3 regions of the Paenibacillus sp. FSL E2-0201 genome follow, and region 1 is predicted to be linked to each of the others. Evidence: riboswitches for the same ligand, from Rfam matches in the RefSeq annotation. Region 1 holds a riboswitch; each other region holds the start of a gene.

Region 1 (3,280 bases):
ATGAAGGAGTCTACGGTTATCGCCAAATTCAATTGTTCTTGCTACAAGACCACGGGGTTTGGATGAATCATAAGAAGGTACTCAGAATTATGCAGGATTTAGGCATTCGTTCGAGGATCCGCCGAAAACATCGTTGTAATTATGCTACTTCTGAAGGAGACCGTGTGGCGAAAAATATTTTGAAACGGGATTTCAAAGCGGATGCTCCCAACCAAAAATGGGTGACAGACATTACGCAATATCGTGTAGGCGAAAAGTGGCTCTATCTTTCTGCGATTAAAGATTTATTCAATAACGAAATTATCGCTTATCAAATGAGCGCTAGGAACGACAACGAACTGGTTCTCCGGACCTTTGAGCAGGCGTGGAGTCAGCAAAAAGACGTGACTGGACTGATCGTTCACAGCGATCAGGGATTCCAATACACGTCTCATGCATACCACGACATGCTGCCAAAGGTTGGGGCCCGAATCAGCATGTCTCGCCGAGGCAATTGTTATGACAACGCCTCTATGGAGAGCTTCTTCTCGCATCTCAAAACGGAAGGACTCTATCCTTATGATATCCGAAATATGGATGAGGCACAAAGGAAAATTGAAGATTACATTCGATTTTATAACCAACATCGGCCACAACGAAGGTTAAATAAGCTGCCTCCGGTAGAGTACCGGAAACAGCTTATTGCCTAGGGTCTTTTTTCAGTGTCTATAAAATGGGGGCTTGACCAATTATTAAGCTGGTTGTTTATTTAATAGAGTTATGATTCTAGCGTTTCAAATTAATAGTATTTTGCTGCAGTATACTTACTTGAAGCCTTAATAAAATCCGTATTCTTCTTACTCTTCGCTGCCGATGCATCTACCGTGGTATCAATAGTAACCCATTTCCCATCCATCAATACTTCATTCCATGCATGGTATTGCGTAACGTAGCTAGTATTCCCCATCACCAATTTAGCAGGCACATCTACACTACGCAGCATTGCGGCAAAAAGAGAAGCATAGTCATAGCAGATTCCTTTTTTAGTATTCAAAGTGTTGTTAATGTTCGGAATGTAATCTGTTGTTACGTTATTAGCAAGAGAATAATCATATTGTACATTAGCAACTACATAGTTATAAATTGCCTTAACTTTTTCTTCATCTGTTGTTTTACCTTTTGTAAGCTCTTTAGCCTTAACGATTGCTTTATCAGAAGAACTCCATTTCACATTCTGTACGGAGCCCAAATATACGGAATTTGAGTCGTTCATAGTTAAATCTACTACTTCAGAATAGAGAGCCTTATATTTATTACCTGTTGTATTCTCAAGAACAGAAACTTTATAAGTCCCATTCCCTTGTTGCAAAGGGAAGTCCTCAGCTTGTCCAGAAGCATATAAATTGTATGTATAGCTACTGTTATCTTTTGTGATCATCAGCTTAACTCTTTTATCTTTTGGAATATCGTAGTTAATACCGATTACACCTTGAGCCAATTTGGATGTATTCAACCAGTTTGAATCTGCGCTTGCAGCTTGAGCTGTGCTTACTGGAACCGAAGTAATCAGCACGAACAGCGCCACCATCATAAAATAAACCTTTTTCACGGATAAAACTCCTTTCGGTAGCTGGCTGCCATCCTTTCGGGAAGGCCCTTTAGCTTTGCGTCCCTACCTTTCGATAGGTTTGCCGTTATCGTATAAGCTCTATCTGTTCTAATTTCACTAGACAAATTAACAGAATAAGTCCAAGTAGAAATATGAATCTTAGATTCTTATATATTTCATAAAAACAAAAAAAGCCTCTTCATTCGGTAACTGGCTGCCATCCTTACGGGAAGGCCCTTTAGCTTTGCGTCCCTACCTTTCGATAGGTTTGCCGTTTATCGTGTTTAGCTTTTATAGTCTTATACTACCATATTTATCCTCGTAAACAAGAACAAAATTGCTAGTTTTACTATTATTTTATAGTTATCTCTCTGTATTTCAGTTCTCTTGTCATTTCTCATCAACTATTAGGTAAGCTTAGCATGAACAATCAAACGATGTGTAGGATCTACTAGTGGATCACACGTAATTAGAGTAAGAATCTTATCCTTGTTATTCCCGTCAAGAACAGACACATCACTGGGAAGTACAACAGAAATATCATAAACCTCGTAATTATATACCTGATCGCTCGTTTTTACCGTGATTACATCCCCAACCACAACTTCATTCAATCTGTTAAACAATCTGCCCGTAGTTCTAGCTCTATGAGCAGCTATTGCGGCGTTCCCGATTTCTCCAAGCGGGGCCGTTTCTTTCATATGGGCCGCAGCATGCTTCATATTTGCTTTTGTTGCTCCTTCTAATACTGGCAGCTTCAGATCAATCTTAGCAATCTCTATTAATGCGATAACTTTGCCGCCCACTTCAATCTCCGGTTCTGGCTTTTCTGTTTCTTGAGGCTGTGCCTGTGCATCTAGAACGGATTCCTCTGCTAGTAGCTGAGTGACCTCGGCATATCTACTCTTCAGATCAGGTGGTGGAGTGCTTTCGATGGTGCTCAGTTCAGCCGTTTCTAATAGCTTCTCCTGCTGCCAGTCGTTATACCATTCGTTAGCTTTTGGATAAAGCATGATAAGGATCCCAGCCAGTATGAGCACATACGAGAATTTACGCATGATTTTCACCTCCGTGGATTGGTTCTACTGCACTTTAGAATACCCATTTACGACTTCCGAAGAAGTTAATGATCACCGTCACAAACGTTACTAATACCTTAGAGATCAACACTTGAACGCCTAGTTTGTCAGTCAACAGATGCATTAGCAACAGCGATATTCCGAGCACTACCAGATTCAGTATGATAAACTTCAGCAACTGAGCCTTATCAAAGCCCTCTTTACTGCCACGATTGTGATCCTTGAAGGTAACTTTTTTATTCAAAATAAAGCTGTTCGCTGTCCCTGCACTATAAGAAATCACCTGTGCCAACGCATATACCATTCCAAGTGAGTTCAGTAATGTGAAGATTACGAAATCAATTAGGGTATTCACCAAACCTACGGCATTAAATTTAAGAAACTGTATAAATGCAGCGCGTAAGTTCTTATCTGACATTATTGTAGTCCTTCCGGCGATCCACTTGTTCCTCGTTAGGATATCCTTTGGTCTCACTTACAATATATAGCGGTCTATCCTTAGACTCGTCATAAATCCGTCCAATATACTCTCCGATTACACCTAACAGCATTAGAACGATACCATTAAAGAGCAAATTGACGCCTACAATGGAAGCCCAACCTGGAACCGTCC
Region 2 (3,280 bases), 170 kb from region 1:
ATATGTGAACAGGAACCATTCAGGTCGATATTGGCGAAGCATGGTTATACAGCAATAAATTTACCGACAGGGGTTATTATTGCGTTAGGTCAACTCACGGGGTGTTATGAGGTTACACCGGAGGCGGACCTAAGGGAATGGATAAAGGGAAATGAATATGATTTTGGCGACTATAGTGAAGGGCGTTTTGCTTGGAAGCTTGAAGATGTTCATCAGTTAAGTCATCCTGTACCGGCTAAGGGCAGATTAAGCTTATGGGAGCATCCAGATCTAGCCTAAACCAAAAATTGATCTTTTTAATGTGATTTTCATGTGAGCATCATCTTATTTTCAGGTTCGGGGTATATATTGAAGACACCAAACACCCCCCCAGTGTTTTGTGGTATAAATCTCTTAGGTCTTGCCAACTCCCATGGTAAGGCCTATTTTTTTGTTCGCTAATGGAAATGGGGGGAGGGGCGTAACTTTTTACGCGGCTTTACTTAATCTGATACTGCCCTTCATAGCTCTTAAAAGATGAAATATCCAGCCCGAGATATCTGCGCATATGAATAGCAGCTTGTGCAGCAACGATGTCGTTTAACAGCAGCATTCGTTCATGGTATCCGCGACATATAAATTTGGCTTCTATCCCTGTGTTGAGCCTGTTCTGCTCATATACCTTGATTCCCCGTTTTCTCATTTCCGAACGAACATCTCTTAGATCTGCTGTAGCTACTGCCGCGGCGGTTCCAAGAACCTCCAGATAGGGGGCGGGCGTTCGTAAATGTGTAGATAAAATGGCGGAGTCCCGTTCGAAAGCTGATAAAATCATCGGAAGCAATAAATAAGATTTCACCAGCATGTTGTCTCTGCTTTCAGCTCTATGCATGAATCTCATCACCTCTAATGGGAACGTATATTCGTATTCTACCCCGATATCCCAAAAATAATCAATGGTATTTCTAAACAGCCAGTCCAATGTGATTAAATTCACAACTAAAATAGAAAGAATAAAATATATTAAAATTGTAATAATAAAAATTAATGATTTAGGCTTATGAAAAGGAGAATTAGGATGAGAGAGGAAGGAAGTCTCCGCCGTGGATTGGTATTTGGTTTGATTTTTAGTATTCCATTATGGATATCGATATTAGGCTATATACAGTTACTTTAAAATTGAATAAAAACTTTTGCGTGAAGCGCCTTTAGGTGCTTTTTTTGTGCTGGTTAATGTGTATGATTATTAAAAGGAATTGATTGACATTTGTGGGGGCGGAGCGCTAAACTATTATTAGTTCAAAAGTATTAAAAGTCATAGACGATTATTTAATAGGATGCTTAAACTGCCGGTTCTATTTTGCAAAGGGTATACATATATAATCATGATAATAGCAAACCGCCCGAAAGGGTGGGACGCAAAGTCCAGGAGTCTAAAGTGTCTTAAGGACACTATGACCGTCCGACTGCCATGAGAAGGGAATTCTACTTCTTTTTTGGCGGTCTTTTTTGTTGTTAGGTCTTTTAGAGTTTCTGGTAATTATTCTGATTAGATATAAATGATAGATTTAGGAGGTGTGCTTTTTGAAAAGAAGAATAAAACCGCTACTCTCACTAGTATTAGCGGGGGCTTTAATGGTAGGCAATGGACTTTCCGGAGGGCATTTGGTAAATGCAGCAGGGGAGGTACCTCCCTATACTCCTACACCTGTGTTAGGTATTGCAGGGAATTTTAATACTTTTATTTTTGGGGATTTCAAACAATCTAATGATCAGGTTCATGGGCGCCTTGCCGCCAAAGGTAACATTACATTGCAGAATTACGGCGTATCCAAGGATAATCCAGGTGGAGATGTCCTTATTGCTGGTAATGACATTACTTTTACTAATGGTACTATTCATGGAGCATCCGTTTATGGTGGTGTTTTTTCCAGCAACGGTGTAGATCTTAAAGAACCAGCGAGAAAAGGAACGCCTATTGATTTTGATGCTGAAGAGCAATTTCTTATCGGACGTTCTAATGAATTCTCTTCACTTACTACAGTTGGAACTTTCAAAAAGGAATATGGGAAAATAACAATTGATGCTCCGGAATCATTTAACGTTCTTAATCTAAGTGCTGCCGATTTCGCTAATGCTAATGGCTTACAGTTTAATATTGCAAATAACGCCACAGTTATCGTTAACGTTAGTGGAAGTTCAGTTGAAATTCCAAGTTTTCAAATATGGGGAGGCAGCCCTAACAAGGTATTATTTAATTTTTATGAAGCTAGCACTGTAAACATAGGAAGTTTAACGATAGAAGGAACTATCCTAGCTCCGCATGCGAAAGTAACTTATAATTCTGGTGAACTGCATGGGACACTGATTGCAAAGGGATTTGCTGGTGGGGTACAGATGCATTGGTATCCATATGGAGGGGAGGAACCACCTCCGACACCAACGCCGACCGTGACACCAACACCAACGCCGACTGCGACGCCAACACCGACGCCGACTGTGACGCCAACACCGACGCCGACCGTGACACCAACACCGACGCCGACCGTGACACCAACACCGACGCCGACCGTGACACCAACACCGACTGTGACACCAACACCGACGCCGACTGTGACGCCAACACCGACGCCGACTGTGACGCCAACACCAACGCCGACCGTGACACCAACACCGACGCCGTGCGTGACACCAACGCCGACCGTGACGCCAACACCGACCGTGACACCAACGCCGAAACCAACACCAACGCCGAAACCAACACCAACGCCGAAACCAACACCAACGCCGAAACCAACACCAACGCCGAAACCAACACCAACGCCGAAGCCAACACCAACGCCGAAGCCAACACCAACGCCGAAACCAACGCACACACCAAAACCAACACACACACCAACGCCGACTGTGACACCAACACCAACGCCGGACGTGACGCCAACACCAACGCCGACTGTGACGCCAACACCAAAGCCGACTGTGACGCCAACACCAACGCCGGACGTGACACCAACACCAACGCCGGACGTGACGCCAACACCAACGCCGACTGTGACGCCAACACCAACGCCGGACGTGACGCCAACACCAACGCCGACTGTGACGCCAACGCCAACGCCGGACGTGACGCCAACACCAACGCCGGACGTAACGCCAACACCAACGCCGGACGTGACGCCAACACCAACGCCGACTCCGTCGTCTGAGGCAACACCAACGCCGACTCCGTCGTCTGAGGCAACACCAACGCCGACTCCGTCGTCTGAAGCAACACCAACGCCGACTCCGTCGTCTGAGGCAA
Region 3 (3,280 bases), 1.8 Mb from region 1:
CAGCGTCTGCTGACAAATCTATTCAGTTGTTTGTGAATAATGTAAGGGTTGCTGGCGTTCATCCGATCTTAAAGTCTGGTGTTATGTACGTGCCATATCGCCAATTTTTCTCCGCCATGGGTTATAAGGTATCATTTGATCCCGATACTCGTAAAATCTCAGGGGTCATAAGAGGTGCTGAAATCGAATTCTGGGCTGGTGAGGCTATCATCTACTACGACGGAGTGACTTATTATTTGGATAAAGAGATTCCTGTCCTTAATGGACAAGTGTATCTTCCTCTTCGTTTGGTTAGTAACTTAGCGAAATATTCGGTTAGTTATGATCAATCTAAGCTATCCGTGAGCTTGAAACCGTACGGAGAGGGTCAGGACGCTGCTATTCAAGAACTACTTACGAAATACTACGAAACGTTTAGTCCCCGTTTATTAACATCTGATAATCTTAAATTAGGTTATATGAATCTAGAATATGATTATGAAGCTAATCAACCAATCAGTGAAATCGCAGTTAAAGACTTCAAAGTGACAATAGATCGGATTGAATACACTTCTGCTAGTGAAGCGAATCTTCAAGTAACTTACATTAAGAACACAGAAGAATTGAATCGAGAAGCTGTGTATCTTTTCGATATTCGATATGAACGAGGACAGTGGAAGATCGCGAATGATAGCTTGATTTTTAATCGTATGGAGCTTCCTGCGGATATTGATAAGAAAGCTGCGGCTATTATGGAGAATCATCAAACCGAGCAGAATGCCGTATTGGCAGATCTAAGAACCTATTACAATGCGTATAACTCCGAAAATCTTGATCTTACTACCCAATATACAGACCCCTCGATTATTAAAGAATGGAATGCTGTTGTGTTCAGTTCGGTGACATGGGAAAGTATGATGAAGGGGCACTTTGCCAATTCTGAATCGAGGTACTTGCTAACCGACGAACGAGTCGTTTACCTAGGAGAAAAGGAAGCTGTCGTCCAAGGGAAACTCGATTGGAGCGATGTTACATACAATGAAGGGGGGGACAATGATAAATACGAAGCTCTTATTTACTTGAAATATGTTAAGGGTCATTGGACTTATAATACTGACACCAGCCTAGACCAGGATTTTGATGAAAGAGAAAACAGCAATTTGAATTAAAATTAATCTATTACCTTTATTGTGAAGATAAATGGAAGATAAGTCGTTTACAGGTAAATATGACCATGCTAAAATTGGCAAAGGGACAAACATCCTTTAAACTAATTGAATGTCCGCGTTAAAGGTAAAATCATCGAAAGATGATGACACAAAGCCATGGGTCTAAAGCCTTTCTACAGAAGGAAATGATCGCCAGGCCGCCATAGGGATGTCTTATGGATAGTTCTGAAGGACGTGTAGTCTATTTCGGGCTGTTTTTATTATTCCAACCTATACGGCGTTACATTATCGCAAGGGGCCGAAAGGGGAAGTACATGAAGAGTTTTTTTAAAACAATAGGTACAGGGTTGGCAGCGGGTGCTTTATTGCTGTCCGGAACGGTCGGATGGATGTCTAATCCTCAAGTTGTGTCTGCAGCTACGACAGCAGCAGTCACTGCGGATCAAATGATCAGCAAAGTAACGGCAGCCTCCAAAGCACTAAAGAATTTCCACTTAGATGTGACCAAAAAACAGGATATTCAAAGCGGAGGGGTGCGTATCAGCAACACCAACACACTGAAGCTGGATATCAACCGTCTGCCGAATTTTGCCGCAGCAGGCACCGTCGATAGCAGTCTTTTAAAAACATCTTACAGCCTGTATGCCAATGACAAGGAGTATTACTATCTTGTAGACGGAAGTGAGCTTATCGATGAATCTGAAGACGAGGGTTACGACGATGACGGGGAGCCTATCGATCCCAATGCACAGTATTGGCTTGGACTGGAGAAGGCGGAGTGGAATGCTTTTTACTCGAAAGGTCAATATGATCCTGTTTCCATGCTTGATTCGGTCAAAAGTTATAAAAAATCGATGAAAGTCAACAATGTTGGCGCACAGACGGTCCTACAGTTCACGATAACTGATCCGACAGCAGCTAAGGGAATAATCGCACTGTATGACCAGGAGAATCTCTGGGATGGTGAGACCGTTCAACCGAAAAGCGTAACTTGGAAATTGTTCGTCAATACTAAGACCTGGCAAACGGAAAAGCTGACAGTCGATCTGAGTTATGTGCTGACCAGTGACGGAGAAAAAGATACATACACCACGAAAATTGAAGCTAAATATTCCAAGAATAACAAAGGTACAGCCATTGTAAAGCCGGCCGAACTAGAATAATAAAGGCATTTCATATCGAGTAAAAAGCGCTGTTCAATAGAGCAGCGCTTTTTGCTCGATTCTTGACAGTGGCTACCGGAAGTGAGATCAGTAAAGAATAGTTAAATATATAATTGACCTTCCATTTATTAGGTTTTTAGCGCATGCTATTTATGTAATTAATAAACTGAATTAATTTATAAGTACGTGAAATATCATGTTGTAACTATTACATTGACAAGGTATTATGAGTTAGGTGTATATTTACATTTATGAGAATTTATTGTGTTTTTATTTAATATTAGGGGAGTGTGAACGATGTTATCATCCACAGAGCTTAGTAAGCTGCACGAAGTGAATTACAGGGAGGACCGCTTAGAGGCACTTAATCATTTTTATGGGGATCTCTGTGATAAGAAAGTAGCTGATGGTTATATTTATTCTCTAAGTCGTTATGGGAAAATATTTGCTAATGGTGCCGGGGGACGTTTCAGTTACGAAGAAGACAGCACCCAAGAAATGAAAACGGATACAATTTTTCGCATTGCTTCAATTACAAAGCTGTTTACGGCGACGGCGATCTGGCAGCTTGCGGATAATGGTAAGATTTTTATGGGGCAGCCTGTTAGTTCTATTCTACCGGAGTTTGATGCGGATCCTTTTAAGCCGATTACAATTGCCCATTTACTGACTCATACCTCCGGCATTGCACCAGATCATGGCACTATAAGTGATACTTACTATAAAAGTGCTTGGTGGTATATTTATGAATCTGAGGTTGGAAAAGAAAACTGGATTCAAGCTGGACTTTCCTATGGGCTTCATTTTCCAGTAGGGACTCAATGGATGTATTCATCGTTCGGATATGTGATCTTGGGTGCAATTATCGAGAAAATAACGGGTGTTTTTGCAGAAGAATACATAATGGACAACATTGTAAAACCGTTAGGCATGAAAGATACCTTCTTTGTTATACCGCCAGAGAAAGCG

The links. Region 1 has a riboswitch for cyclic di-GMP ahead of NSU15_RS03090 (transglutaminase-like domain-containing protein). Riboswitches for the same ligand answer to the same signal wherever they lie in the genome.
Region 2: another riboswitch for cyclic di-GMP. It lies ahead of NSU15_RS02335 (collagen-binding domain-containing protein); the one in region 1 lies ahead of NSU15_RS03090 (transglutaminase-like domain-containing protein).
Region 3: another riboswitch for cyclic di-GMP. It lies ahead of NSU15_RS10785 (DUF6612 family protein); the one in region 1 lies ahead of NSU15_RS03090 (transglutaminase-like domain-containing protein).

Annotation. Positions count from the first base shown of each region.
Region 1 is NZ_CP150154.1:678,958-682,237, reverse strand. It holds gene NSU15_RS03095 (IS3 family transposase) at 1-689, shown strand, start outside; gene NSU15_RS03090 (transglutaminase-like domain-containing protein) at 779-1,588, opposite strand; cyclic di-GMP riboswitch class I at 1,602-1,682, opposite strand; cyclic di-GMP riboswitch class I at 1,791-1,871, opposite strand; gene NSU15_RS03085 (class D sortase) at 1,996-2,646, opposite strand; gene NSU15_RS03080 (GtrA family protein) at 2,681-3,085, opposite strand; gene NSU15_RS03075 (glycosyltransferase family 2 protein) at 3,075-3,280, opposite strand, start outside.
Region 2 is NZ_CP150154.1:513,192-516,471, forward strand. It holds gene NSU15_RS02325 (ASCH domain-containing protein) at 1-279, shown strand, start outside; gene NSU15_RS02330 (hypothetical protein) at 479-871, opposite strand; cyclic di-GMP riboswitch class I at 1,363-1,453, shown strand; gene NSU15_RS02335 (collagen-binding domain-containing protein) at 1,564-3,280, shown strand, end outside.
Region 3 is NZ_CP150154.1:2,470,574-2,473,853, forward strand. It holds gene NSU15_RS10780 (copper amine oxidase N-terminal domain-containing protein) at 1-1,148, shown strand, start outside; cyclic di-GMP riboswitch class I at 1,262-1,353, shown strand; gene NSU15_RS10785 (DUF6612 family protein) at 1,463-2,311, shown strand; gene NSU15_RS10790 (serine hydrolase domain-containing protein) at 2,609-3,280, shown strand, end outside.